One region of the Glutamicibacter sp. X7 genome, then DNA from elsewhere that is predicted to be linked to it. Evidence: riboswitches for the same ligand, from Rfam matches in the RefSeq annotation. Region 1 holds a riboswitch; the other holds the start of a gene.
The links. Region 1 has a riboswitch for S-adenosylmethionine ahead of ACYU0X_RS03665 (O-acetylhomoserine aminocarboxypropyltransferase/cysteine synthase family protein). Riboswitches for the same ligand answer to the same signal wherever they lie in the genome.
Positions count from the first base shown of each region.

Region 2: it holds a riboswitch for S-adenosylmethionine, as region 1 does, so the genes downstream of both, ACYU0X_RS01625 (acyl-CoA dehydrogenase family protein) here and ACYU0X_RS03665 (O-acetylhomoserine aminocarboxypropyltransferase/cysteine synthase family protein) in region 1, are expected to answer to the same signal.

Region 1 is NZ_CM142678.1:724,174-730,556, reverse strand. It holds gene ACYU0X_RS03680 (gamma carbonic anhydrase family protein) at 1-167, shown strand, start outside; gene ACYU0X_RS03675 (HNH endonuclease signature motif containing protein) at 189-1,856, opposite strand; gene ACYU0X_RS03670 (cystathionine gamma-synthase) at 1,946-3,148, opposite strand; gene ACYU0X_RS03665 (O-acetylhomoserine aminocarboxypropyltransferase/cysteine synthase family protein) at 3,145-4,470, opposite strand; SAM riboswitch class I at 4,754-4,844, opposite strand; gene ACYU0X_RS03660 (LysR family transcriptional regulator) at 5,078-6,019, opposite strand; gene ACYU0X_RS03655 (DUF1852 domain-containing protein) at 6,143-6,383, shown strand, end outside.
Region 2 is NZ_CM142678.1:306,335-312,717, forward strand. It holds gene katG (catalase/peroxidase HPI) at 1-1,453, opposite strand, end outside; gene ACYU0X_RS01615 (Fur family transcriptional regulator) at 1,532-1,957, opposite strand; gene ACYU0X_RS01620 (ABC transporter ATP-binding protein) at 2,389-3,198, opposite strand; SAM riboswitch class I at 3,204-3,305, opposite strand; SAM riboswitch class I at 3,571-3,662, shown strand; gene ACYU0X_RS01625 (acyl-CoA dehydrogenase family protein) at 3,681-5,021, shown strand; gene ACYU0X_RS01630 (substrate-binding domain-containing protein) at 5,208-6,278, opposite strand; gene mmsB (multiple monosaccharide ABC transporter permease) at 6,327-6,383, opposite strand, start outside.

The sequences.
Region 1 (6,383 bases):
CCGGCGCGCTCGTGCTGGAAGGCACGCAGATTCCGCCACGCTCTCTGGTCGCCGGGGTGCCGGCGAAGGTGCGCCGCGAGCTGACCGACGAGGAAGTGGCCGGCTTGGCGCAGAACTCGGCGACCTATCTGCACCTGCAGGCGAAGCACCGCGCCGCGCAGAGCTAGGCACTACCCACTCCATCTGCATTAGGCGGCGAACCAGTAACTGTTGCGCACCGGCGGGGAACCACGCCCCAAATAGTCCGGGAGTACCACCGCCGGCGGCGATCCGTCCTCATAGGTAACGATCTTAAACAGTCCGGCGTGCACCGCAATATGGTGCATCGGGCAGAGCAGACAACCATTATCCGTTGAGGTTTCTCCGCCGTCTTCCCAGTGCTTGATGTGATGCGCCTCGGTGCGCCCGGCGGGCATATGACAGCCCGGGTAGATACAGCCGCGGTCGCGGGCCGCTAACGCCCGGCGCATATGCGGTGGGAAGAGACGTTGTGCGCGGCCCACGTCGAGCGCTTGGCCCTGGCCGCCGAAGACCACCGGGTAGATTCCGGACCGGCACAGTTCAAGCCGTAGCTCCTCCGCGGTCAACGGCAACCCGTGTTCGGTCACCGCGGCCCCGGGGTGGCAGGCGCGCATCTTCTCGTAGTCCAGGTGCACGATCACGCTGGCGCCGGGCAGGCTGCCGGTTCCGCGGCGGCCGCCGCGGGTCCGCAGTGCGGTGACCAGCGCGGTCAGTCGGCGTAGTTCTACGGTCAGCTCGGGGAGTTCGGTCAGCGGCTCATTCTGTGCCGTCGGTGAGCTGGCCTCGGGTTTATCTATCTCGGTGCCCGTCGGCTCGGGGCCGGGATCGGTCGCGCCAGCGTCGAAAGCCGCGGGGTTCGCGTCGCGGGCCCAGTCCGGCATCGATTCCTCGTCGTCCCACGAGGGCGCGGCGAGGGCACCGGTAGCCTGGGCGACGCTATCGAGCGCCTGCGAGGCCAGCTCGAGCCGGTTTCCGACCCCTGTGCGCGGGTTATCGCCCTCGTCGACGGTTCGCTCGAATACCTCGGCCTGGTCCGGCAGCATCTTCAGCGTGTAGTACATCAGCCCATTGCGCAGACCCCGTTTAAATAGACCGGCTTCGGCCAGTAGCGCGCGCATGCTGCGCTGTTGCGCCACCCGGGCGGCCCCCTCGTCGCGCAGCCGTTTGGATGCGGTGCTCGGGTCTTCGGCAATCAGCCGCAGGGCGGTGTGCTCAAGCTCGGTACGCTGCACAGCGGCGTCGGTCTCGGGAAGGTCGTTGGATATCCGCTCCAGCGTGCTGGCCGCGGTGCGTAGCGTGCGCGGATCCGCCGAGGGTGCCGCGCCCGCGTTGGGGGTCGCGCCGGAACCGGGTGTGGCGGCGGCGGTCGGCGTTGCGAATCGTTCGGCTAGCAGTGGGAAGCGCGGGGCGCGGCGGGTGCCGTCCGCGGCGACGGAGCCAATCAGCGCGCGGGCCGAGGCCTGACGGCCCCGGGCCACACCGACGGAAACACCCAGCCAAGATGTGAGCATGTCGATGCTGTTCGCATAAGCGCCGCGGCCGCCGGCCCGGGTGCCGGCGATCGCGCGAAGTTCTTGGGGCGACGGGGCCGGTGGCAGCGCGGCCAGGCGATCCAGCGAGGCGGTGGTGAGCCGATGCGCGGCGCTGCGCTCCAGTGCGTCGAGCACCACCGGGTAAGTACGGGACAACGCCGCCTCGGCACGGTCGGTGAGCACGGCGAGGTAGGCCGCATGCCCGGGGGCCATCACGCGCCCCAGCAGCTCAAGACTCGCCTGCTCGAGGGTGCTGACCGCGGTGGCCAGCTGGGCCAGAACGGTCGCGTCGTCGGTACTCATAACCACAAGGCTGCGCCCCGACGCCGTGACCGGCATCGGGGCGCGAGCGAGCTGTGGACAACGCCGCGGTGGCGCGCCTGGATGGCGTGTTAGACGGTGAGCACGGCCCCTTGATCCGCGCGTTCGGCCAGTGCCAGCCCACGTTCGAGATCGGCCAGCAGATCCTCGGTATCCTCGATTCCCACCGAGAGGCGTACGAGTTCGCCGGAGATTTCCAGCGGGGTGCCGATCAGGCTGGCGTGGGTCATCTCGCGCGGGTAGCACACGAGCGATTCCACCCCGCCAAGCGAGACGGAGAGCTGGAACAGTTCCATCGACTCGGCCAGCGCCCGCGCGGCGGGTTCGCTGTGCAGCCGCAGCGAGACGATTCCGCCGAAACCGCGCTGCTGGCTGGCGGCCAGTTCGTGGCCCGGGTGGTCGGCCAGTCCCGGGTAATAGACCTCGGCCACCTGCGGTTGTTCGGTGAGCCAGTGCGCAATGCGGACGGCGGTGGCGCAGTGCCGTTCCATGCGCAACCCCAGGGTTTTCAGCCCGCGGGCGGCCAGATAGTTATCCTGCGGCCCGGAGACCGCGCCGCCGGCGAATTGCTGGTAGCCCACGGCCTCGGCCAGCGACTGTCCGCGGTGCAGATAGTCGGCGACGATGACCGCACCGCCGAGCACGTCGGAATGCCCGCCAATGTATTTGGTGGTGGAGTGCACCACCGCATGCGCCCCAAAATCCAGCGGGCGTTGCAGGTAGGGGGTGGCGAAGGTGTTATCGACGACGAGCAGCGCCCCGGCTTCGTGGGCCAGCGCGGCCCACCCGGCGATGTCGGCGATGCCCAGCAGCGGATTGGAGGGGGTTTCCAGCCAGAGCAGGGCGGTGTTTGGGCGCAGCGCGCCGCGCACCTGATCGAGGTTGGTGATATCCACGGTGCTGGCACTGATCCCCCACTTGTGGTGTAACCGGGTGATCAGCCGGTTGGTGCCGCCGTAGCCGTCGGCGCCGAGCACAATGTGATCGCCCGGGGCGAGCACGGCGCGCAGCAGGGCGTCTTCGGCGGCGATGCCGGAGGCGAAGGAGAAACCCGCGGCCCCGCCTTCGAGGGCGCTGAGCTGCTCTTCGAAGCCGCCCCGGGTGGGGTTGGAGCCGCGCGAGTATTCATGCCCGGCACGCAACACGTTGATGCCGTCTTGGATGAAGGTGCTGGTTTGGTAGATGGGCGGGATGACCGCCCCGGTGTGCGGGTCTTTGCCTTGGCCGGCGTGGACGGCCAGGGTGTTGAATCCGTGGCGTGGTGAGGTGCTCATGCGAAGGCTCCTTCCGGGGCGAGGGTGATCTGTGCGGCGGCGTGATCCAGGGCCTGGAACAGGTCGGCGATGAGGTCGGCCGGCTCCTCGAGACCGATGGATAGGCGCAGCGTTGCCTTGGAGAGTCCGGCGGCGGCCAGTTGTTCGTCGTTGAGTCGACAGTGGGTCATGGTGGCCGGGTGGACCACCATCGAGCGCACGTCGCCGATGTTTGCGGCCAGGGTGAAGAGCTGCAGGGCGTCGAGCACCGGGGAGACCAGGGAGGCGTCGGCCAGTTCGATGGCCAGCACGCAGCCGGTGCCGCGCGGGGCGACGTGGGCGGCCAGCTCGTGGTCCTGGTGCCCCGGCTGGCTCGGGTGGTGCACCCGGCGCACCAGCGCGTGCCCGGCGGCGGCCTCGGCAAGTTCCAGCACGGTACGCTGCACCCGTTCGGTGCGCACATTGAGCGTCTCGATGCCGGTGAGAATGCCGGAGGCGGCGGCCGGCGACAGCGAGGGCCCGAGGTCATGCAGGAATTTGGAGCGCACCAGCATGGCGTAGGCGGCGCTGCCGTAGCGTTCGAGCAGGGAGTACTGCCCGTAGCGCGGACGCGGCGCGGCGATCTGCGGCCAGCGTGCGGCGTCGGAGAAATCGAAGGTTCCCGCGTCGACGACCAGTCCGCCAAGCACCTGGCCGTGTCCGGCAAGCGCCTTGGTGGCCGAGTGCACGACGATATCGGCCCCGTGCTCGATCGGGCGGTAGTTCGCGGGGGTGGCCAACGTGTTGTCGACGACCACCGGAATGTTGTGGCGGTGTGCTAGCTCGGAGAGTCCCTGCAGGTCGAGCAGCGTGCACAGCGGGTTGGAGACCGATTCGACGAAGAAGGCGCGGGTGTCCTCTTCGATGGCGTCGGCCCAGGCGCTGAGGTCTTCCGGGTCGACAAAGCTCACGCGGATTCCGAAGTCGTTGAAGGAGTCGGTGAACAGGTCCACGGTGCCGCCGTAGAGCTTATTCGAGGCGACGATGTGCTTCGCGCCCTGGGTCAGCGCCAGCAGCGAGAGGGCGACGGCGGCCTGCCCGGTGGCGGTGGCCACCGCTTGGGCCCCGCCTTCGAGGGTGGCGACGCGTGCTTCGAGGGCAGCGACCGTGGGATTGCCGGTGCGGGAGTAGGTGAATCCGGGTTCGCGCAACGCAAATTTTTCGATGGCCTCGGCGTGCGAGCCGAATTCGTAGGCCGCGGCGGCGTAGACCGGGACGGTGAGTGGACGGTAGGGGCCCTCGGGCGAGTATCCGGCGTGGACTGCTGAGGTGGCCCCGTGCCAGGTGCTGTTCGGCTGTGACATATGTGCGTGTTCCTTGCCGGTTGGATGTCGGGTGGGGTGGGCGGAGATCAGGCGTGCGCGCTGATGCGCATGCCGGTGCGTTGCATACTGGTGGCGACGTGGCGCACCGGTGCGTGTTGGCCCGGTGGCGATGCCATTGCTTCGCTCATGTCTCCTCCTCGTTTCTCGTCACACGAGGGAGTGCACCGATCGGCGTCTATGCGAGGTACCTGGTAGGGAGGGTTGCTGCCCTCCCCTTCACGGTACGAGGCACAGCGCAACGTCCAAGGGCGTTGTCGGAACTGCTCCATCGTTCCTGGCGGTAGCACCTTTCGGTTTCCCGATGGTTGCTGCGACGTCGACGAGCCAGATCTCTCGGTCGCTCTTGATGGGGTGTTGTATGTCCATGGTTCGGCATGGGCGCCCGACGAGGCAAACGGCACCGAACCCCGTGCTTCACACAACGCCAATCCGCGTCATATGTCGCAGTGTCGTCATATTGACGGCCCGGTTAACGCCTCTTTATGACATGCGCGGTGAGCCAAAATCCGCGAAATTCCGGGGTCTAAGCGCCAAAAGATGTCGCGCCGGGTCGCCCGATGACAGTTCATGACGCGCAGGGAAGACGTCAGCCGAGCAGGTGAACTCCGAAGCTCGCGACCACCGAACGCACCTCGTCGAGGTAGCGCTGGGCCTGGTCGGTGAGCGGGACCGCGGCGTGGTCGATCCAGCCGATCTCGATGCGTTCGTCCACATCCAGCGGGATGGCCACGATCGAGGGGTCGAGTTCGTCGCTGATGATGCCGGTCGAGATCGTGTACCCGCCGAGTCCGATCATCAGGTTGAAGATGGTTGCACGATCGGAGACCCGAATTTCGCGTTTGCTCGAGAGCGTGGAGAGGATTTCCTCGGCGAAGTAGAAGGAGTTGCTCGCCCCCTGGTCGAAGGTGAGCCGCGGTAGCTCCTCGAGATCTTCGAGGGTCGCCCGCTCCCGCGAGGCCAGCGGGTTGCTACGCGAGATGAAGATGTGCGGGTCGGCGAGGAATAGCGGGTGGAACACCAGCCGGGACTCGCGCAGCAGTTTGTCGATGACCTTTCGGTTGAAGTCGTTGCGGTAGAGAATGCCGATTTCACTGCGTAGTGTGCGGACATCTTCGATGATGTCCTCGGTGCGTGTCTCGCGCAGCGAGAACTCGTACTGCTCGGCCCCGCTGGCCTGGACCATCTTCACGAAGGCATCGACGGCGAAAGAATAGTGCTGGGTGGAGATCCCGAGGAGGCGGGGTGCCGGCGGCCGGTCGAGATAGCGCTGTTCGAGCAGTTCGACCTGTTCGAGTACCTGCCGGGCGTAGCCGAGGAATTCCCCGCCCTCGACGGTCAGTGCCACGCCCCGCGCGGAGCGGACCAGAAGTCTGCGCCCCACCCGGGTTTCGAGTTCCTTCATCGCCGCGGACATCGTTGGCTGTGCGACGTAGAGCAGGTCGGCGGCCGCGGAGATCGACCCCTCGGAGGCAACCGTGAGGAAATAGCGCAGCTGTTGCAGCGTGAGACCGTTCACTCCTTGAGCCATAGATTTAGTCTATACGAATCCATAGTCACGTCGAGTTACCTGATATCCGCCGATTCCCTGCATGATTGACGAAACGACTTCCCCCGGCCTTACTTCAGGCCCCCTAGCACCAGATTGGCCGCCATGGCACACGCGTTTACCTTTAGCATCAGCACCACTGACTTCGACGAGCACTACACCCCGTCGGCGAGCTCGCGCATTACGACGAACTTCGCCAACCTGGCCCGCGGTGAGAACCGCCAGGAGAACCTGCGCAACGCGTTGACGATGATCAACCGCCGTTTCAACGCGCTGGCACACTGGGACAACCCGGACGGGGACCGCTACGCCCTCGAACTGAAGATCATCTCGGCCAATGTGCACT
Region 2 (6,383 bases), 420 kb from region 1:
CGTTGGCGCCACCACGCTTGTCCGAGCTGCGGTACGAGGCCGCAGCCTTCCAAGCGGTGGAGACCAGCTGCTGGATGGTCAGACCGGAAGCGGCGATCTTTTCCTTCAGCACAGCGATCTCGGCGTCGCCGATTACGCGCTCCGGAGCGGCCGGCAGCGGATCCTGCCATGGCAGATCCTCGGCCGGAACCTCTGGGCCGAGGTAGCGCGACTTCGGGCCCATGTCACGGTGGGTCAGCTTGAACCAAGCGCGAGCGAAGGCGTCGGCGAAGTCCTCCGGGTGATCCTTGAAGTGCTTCGAGATCTCGGAGTAGATCGGGTCGAAGCGCAGGGCCAGGTCACTGGTGAGCATGCGAGGCTCGCGACGCTGGGATGGGTTGTGAGCCATCGGCACCATGTCGGCGCCGGCGCCGGCCTTCGGACGCCACTGCTTGGCGCCGGCCGGGGACTCGAACAGCTCCCACTCGTAGGCGAAGAGGATGTGGAAGAACTCGTTGTCCCAACGGGTCGGGTGGTAGGTCCAGGTGACCTCCAGGCCCGAGGTGACGGTGTCGTCACCGTGGCCGGTGCCGTAACCGTTGGCCCAACCCAGGCCCTGGGCCTCAAGCGGAGCGGCTTCGGTGTCCGGGCCGAGCTTATCGTCCTTGTGGGCGCCGTGAGTCTTACCGAAGGTGTGGCCACCGGCGATCAGTGCCACGGTCTCGCGGTCGTCCATGCCCATGCGGCGGAAGGTTTCGCGGATGTCGCGGGCCGAGGCCAGCGGATCCGGGTTACCGTTCGGGCCTTCCGGGTTCACGTAGATCAGACCCATCTGGACGGCGGCCAGCGGAGCTTCCAGCTCGCGGTCGCCGCTGTAACGCTCGTCGTCCAGCCATACCTTTTCCGGACCCCAGTACACGTCATCGTCGGCTTCCCAGACGTCCGGGCGGCCACCGGCGAAGCCGAAGGTCTTGAAGCCCATGTCTTCCAGGGCCACGTTACCGGCGAGGATGAACAGGTCGGCCCAGGACAGTGCCTGGCCGTACTTCTTCTTGATTGGCCAGAGCAGGCGGCGAGCCTTGTCCAGGCTGACGTTATCCGGCCAAGCGTTCAGCGGGGCGAAGCGCTGCTGACCGGTTCCGCCACCACCGCGGCCATCGTGCGAACGGTAGGTACCGGCCGAGTGCCAGGCCATACGGATCATGAACGGGCCGTAGTGACCGAAGTCTGCTGGCCACCAGTCCTTGGAATCCTTCTGCAGGTTGGCGATATCGGCCTTGACGGCAGCCAGATCCAGGCTCTGGAAGGCGGTGGCGTAGTCGAAGTCCTCATCGGCCGGGTTGGTCACCGAGGTGTTCTTGGCCAGAATCTTCAGGTTTAGCTTGTTGGGCCACCACTCACTGTTGGCGTTGCCCTGAGTTGGGTGGACTCGGCCTGCGCCGACCACGGGGCACTTGCCTGCGTTCTCAGACATTTGGTTCCTTCCAGGGAATTGGGTTGGGGGATAATCGCGCATCCCGACGGCTATGGACCGTTGGATGCGGTGAATTCGTTACGGTGTCTGCGAGGAAAACTGGCACTCGGGGCACAGCCCCCAGTAGATAACCTCGGCCTCGTCGATCAGGAAGCCATGGTCATCCGAGGCGCAAAGGCAGGGTGAATCTCCCACGGAGCAATCCACATCGGCAACCATGCCGCAATTGCGGCACACCACATGGTGATGGTTGTCGCCTACCCGCGCCTCATAACGTGCGCTGTGCCCATGAGGCTGAATTTTGCGTACCACGCCCAGCTCGGTGAGGAGCTTAAGGGAGTCATAGACAGCCTGATGAGACACCGTCGGGTACTGTTCACGCACCGCTGCGATCACCGTTTCGGTGTCCGCGTGCGGATGCGAGGTGACGGCAGAGAGCACCGCGACGCGTGGACGCGTCACGCGCAGGGATGCCGCCCGCAGTACCTCTTCGATTCCGACCATCTCAGTCACAGTCTCCAGCATGACGGCTTTTTTTGAATGAGTCAAGATAACGAAAGGTGTGTTGCAGGTTACGTAAACTTAACGCGCTCGGTACGGTTTCGTGGTCTCCAACGGGGGCTCGTGTTGCCGCATTAATCGGCGCCCCGTGCCGCGCACATTTTCGCGGAGTTGGCTTTGGTGCACCTAGCGCGAACGTAACCTGCCGTGCCTTGGTTTCACCGGGAGATCCTTCAGGTTGGGCCCGGTAGTGGTGAACGTAGTATTCCCCTGTGTTCCGGAGGGCACCAGTTCACCGTGGGCGGCAACCAGAAGACGCCAGTCTCGCGACAGCGCAGGTCCACGGGGGAGTGCGAGAACTAGGTGGCTCGCTGGTTGATCGGAGCAAGGCGCATGCACCGGTGTGGCCTGCCGCAGGGGCGATGTGCGCTGTATTAGTCGGTGTGGTTATCGACGCTGAGCAAATCCTGCAACATGTTGCGGTGCGCGCCGAAGTCGCCGTCGCGGCGCTGGTGCCCGGCCGCGGTGTCTAGGCGCAGATCCCGGATGACGCCGGCCGGAATGCCCGGTGCCTCGCGGCCCAGTACGATCACTCGGTCCGCTAACTGCAGGGCCTCGTCGACATCGTGGGTCACGAGCAACACTGTGGTGGGAATGGCCGCGTGAACCGCGCGCAACAGCTCCTGCAATTCGAGTCGAGTCAGCGCATCCAGAGCCCCGAAGGGTTCATCAAGGAGCAGCACGCCGGGGCGGCGGGCTAGGGCGCGAGCCAGCGAGACGCGTTGCGCAAGGCCGTCTGAGATTTCCTGCGGGTGCACGTCGGCTACCTGTGCCAGGCCGGTAATCTCGAGCAGTTCATCGATCAGGGTGGTGCCCTCGTTCTGGTCCAAACCCAGTGGCAGGCCGAGCTCGATATTTTCGCGAATCGAACGCCACGGCAGCAGTCTTGGTTCTTGGAAGGCGACCGAGCAGCGCTCGTCAATCCCGGCCACCGGCAAGTCGCCGATGAGCACCTGCCCGGAGCTTGGCGTATCTAGCCCGCTAGCTGCGCGCAACAAGGTGGATTTTCCGCATCCGCTTGGGCCCAGAATGGCCACCAGTTCACCGGCGGCGATCTCGAGGTTAAAGTCCTGCAGTACTCGGCGGGTTTCGCTGCGTGTGCTAAAGGTGCGTGCAAGCCGGCGGAAGCTCAGCGGCAGGGCAGTATTGGTTGAGGTGTGCGCGGGTGCGTAGGCAAGTGCCATGATCATCTCCATCGGTTCTGGCGGTAGCACCGTCCGCGACCAGTTCATGGGCGTGGTGGTTGCTGCGGCGTCGTCGAGCCAGATCTCTCGGCCGCTCGGGATGGTTCCGCAACAATCGAACCGCGTCGAATGAACCGAGGGCAAACCTTTCGTAACATGACGAATCTTCGAAAGATGGTGGCCGGACGCGAGAAATTCTGATTCTTCTTTTGATAAGTGTGGATTCGTTGATGAACTTGAAGGATCGACGAAGCGCCTTTCGTGGCCACCGGCCTACATCTCCTGAAGTATGACTGGCGTCACTACTACGGCTCGTTACTTTGTGACGCCCGGCTTGGGACGTGAAAGGACGTAACGCTACAAATGATTACGAACCCATCCAGAGCGGCCGAGAGATCTGGCTCGACGACGCCGCAGCAACCACCCGCGTGACGGGCCGGTGCTACCGCCAGATCCGATGGAAAGAAATGAGGATTTTTCCAGTGTCTTTCGACAACGCCAACATGGACTTCAACGCATTGAGTGACCCCGCCGGGGCTTCGGCCCGTAATCTAGATGACCACGTAGAGCCGGTGGCCGTGCGCCAACTGTTAAAGGTCACTCCCGGGCCGTGCGCGGATGAGCAGTACGAACGCCTGGCTGCGATTTTTCGTCCGGTGTTCGCGCAAATCGCTGACGGAACCAATGAACGCGAGCAGCTTCGTCAGCTTCCCTTTGAACAGGTCGGCTGGCTCAATCGCGAGCGTTTTGGGGCGTTGCGGTTACCGGTCGAAGCCGGTGGCCACGGGGCACGGCTTTCGGATGTATTTCGCTTGTTGATCGAGTTGGCTGAGGCGGATTCCCACATTGCTCAACTGTGGCGGGCGCATATTGCCTTCACCGAGCATGTGCTCCGGCTTGAGGACGAGGCACTGCGTAAAAAGTGGATCGCGCGCATTGCGTCCGGACATATCGTCGGTAACGCCTACACCGAAAAGGGCGGCAATCCGCTCGGGACACTGAATACGGCCGTCAGTGAGGTCAATGGCCGCTGGGTCGTTAACGGCGAAAAGTACTATTGCACCGGCACCATTTTCGCGGATTGGACCACCGTCGCGGTCAGCCACCCGCAGCGCCCGGGGCGTCACATTGCCGTGGTTTCCACCCAGCACAGCGGCGTTAAAATCATCGATGACTGGGACGGGTTCGGCCAGCAACTGACCGGCACCGGCACCACCGAATTCAGCAATGTCCCGGTAGATAGCTTCATGCCCGAAGACCCCATCGATCCGGAAGCCGCGATCTTCCAGCTCGTGCTGCTTGCGGTCCAGGCAGGTATCGGCCGGTCGGCGCTGAACGACATGCGCCTGGCGGTTCAGTCGCGTACCCGCAGCTTCTCCACCGGCACCGGCGTGCCGGTGCATCAGGAACCACAGGTATTGCAATTGGTCGGGGAGGTCTCCGGTGCGGTGTTCGCCAGCGATGCGGTGGTGATGGGGGCCGTTTTGGAGGTTGAAGCCGCGCTGGCCGACAGCAACCTCAATGACCACGAGCGTTTCGCCGTGTGTGAGCTGGCCGCCAACCGCGCGCAGAGCGTAGTGCAGCCCATGGTTATCGCTGCCACCAATAAGCTTTTCGACGGGCTGGGGGCTTCGGCCACCCGAGCGTCCTTTAACTTCGACCGGCACTGGCGCAATGCGCGCACCATCGCCACCCACAATCCTGCGGTCTACAAGTCACGTATCGTTGGCGACTACGAAATCAACGGTGTGCAACCCAAGCGCCTGTCGGTAACCGGCGAGGTGACCTCAACGTCTCATACCAACACCACTGGCGGATTCTAGAGGCGGCTGGCTTCCCATGCGCCGGAACTGACGCGGAACTCTGACCAAACTCGTCGCGATGAACTGTCCCGTGCCTCGGCCCGGGACAGCGATCGATGACACGCTCGATCATCCCCGTGGACACAAAGAGCGCTGGCCCCAGACAGAAGTCTGGGGCCAGCGACTTTTTGAAGCTACGTGCTGCCGTTACTTGCCTTCGGTAATCGGGCCAAGCACCGGATCGTCGGCGTATGCCTCGGTGACGTTCTCCTTGGTTACGATCTGCGGATCCAGCAGATTCGCCGGAACGGTCTTCGAGCCGTTATCGAAGGACTCTGCATCGGTGACCTTTGGCTCTTCACCAGCCTGTAGTGCCTTGACCATATCGATCGCCTCGGCCACCAGGTTGCGGGTGTCCTTGTTGATCGTGGAGTACTGCTCCCCGGCCATGATCGACTTCACCGATTCGACCTCGGAGTCCTGACCGGTGACCACCGGAAGATCCTTACCGGCAGCCTTGACCGAGGTCAGCACGGCGCGGGCCAGGGTGTCATTCGGGGAGAGCACACCATCGAGGTCTTCCTTGCCGTAGTTACCGGTCAAGATGGTGTCCATGCGCTTCTGCGCATTTTCGGACTTCCAGCCCTGGGTTACGGCCTGCTCGAAGGACTTCTGCCCGGAGAGTACCTTCAGGGTTCCGTCGTCGATCTTCGGCTTCAGCACGCTCATGGCTCCGTTGAAGAAGTCATCGGCGTTGGCATCATCCGGGGAACCGGCGAAGAGCTCGATGTTGTAGGGAGCCTTGCCCTTCTTCTCGAGCCCCTCGAGCAGTGCCTTGCCCTGCAGCTCGCCGACCTGGAAGTTATCGTAGGCCACGTAGTAGTCCACGTTCTCCGTGTTGGTCACCAGACGGTCGTAGGCGATCACGGTCGCCCCGGCTTCCTTGGCGGCGGCCAACTGGGTGCCCAGCTGCGAGCCGTCGATGGCGCCGACGATGATGACCTTGGCGCCGTTGGTGACCATGGCGCTGATCTGATTCTGCTGTTCGGCGACGCCGCCGTTGGCGAACTGCACGATCGGCTCGAAGCCGGCATCCTTGAGTCCGTCGTTGAACAGTTTCTCGGCCAGCACCCAGTTTTCACTGGTCTTCTGCGGCAGGGCCACGCCGATGGCCGAACCCTCTTCGAAGCCGCTGGCTTCGGATCCGGTGTCGGTCTGACGGCCACAGCCGGTCAGGGCCAGAGCCGCGATGGCCGCGGTGGCAGCAAGCTTTCGCATGGTGAACTTCATTGTTTTCACTTTCTCTCAGGTGGGTGACGAACTGAACTAGACGGAAATTTTTTCCGGGGTTGGGGGTGCTGGGGTGGAAGGCTTATTGAAGGA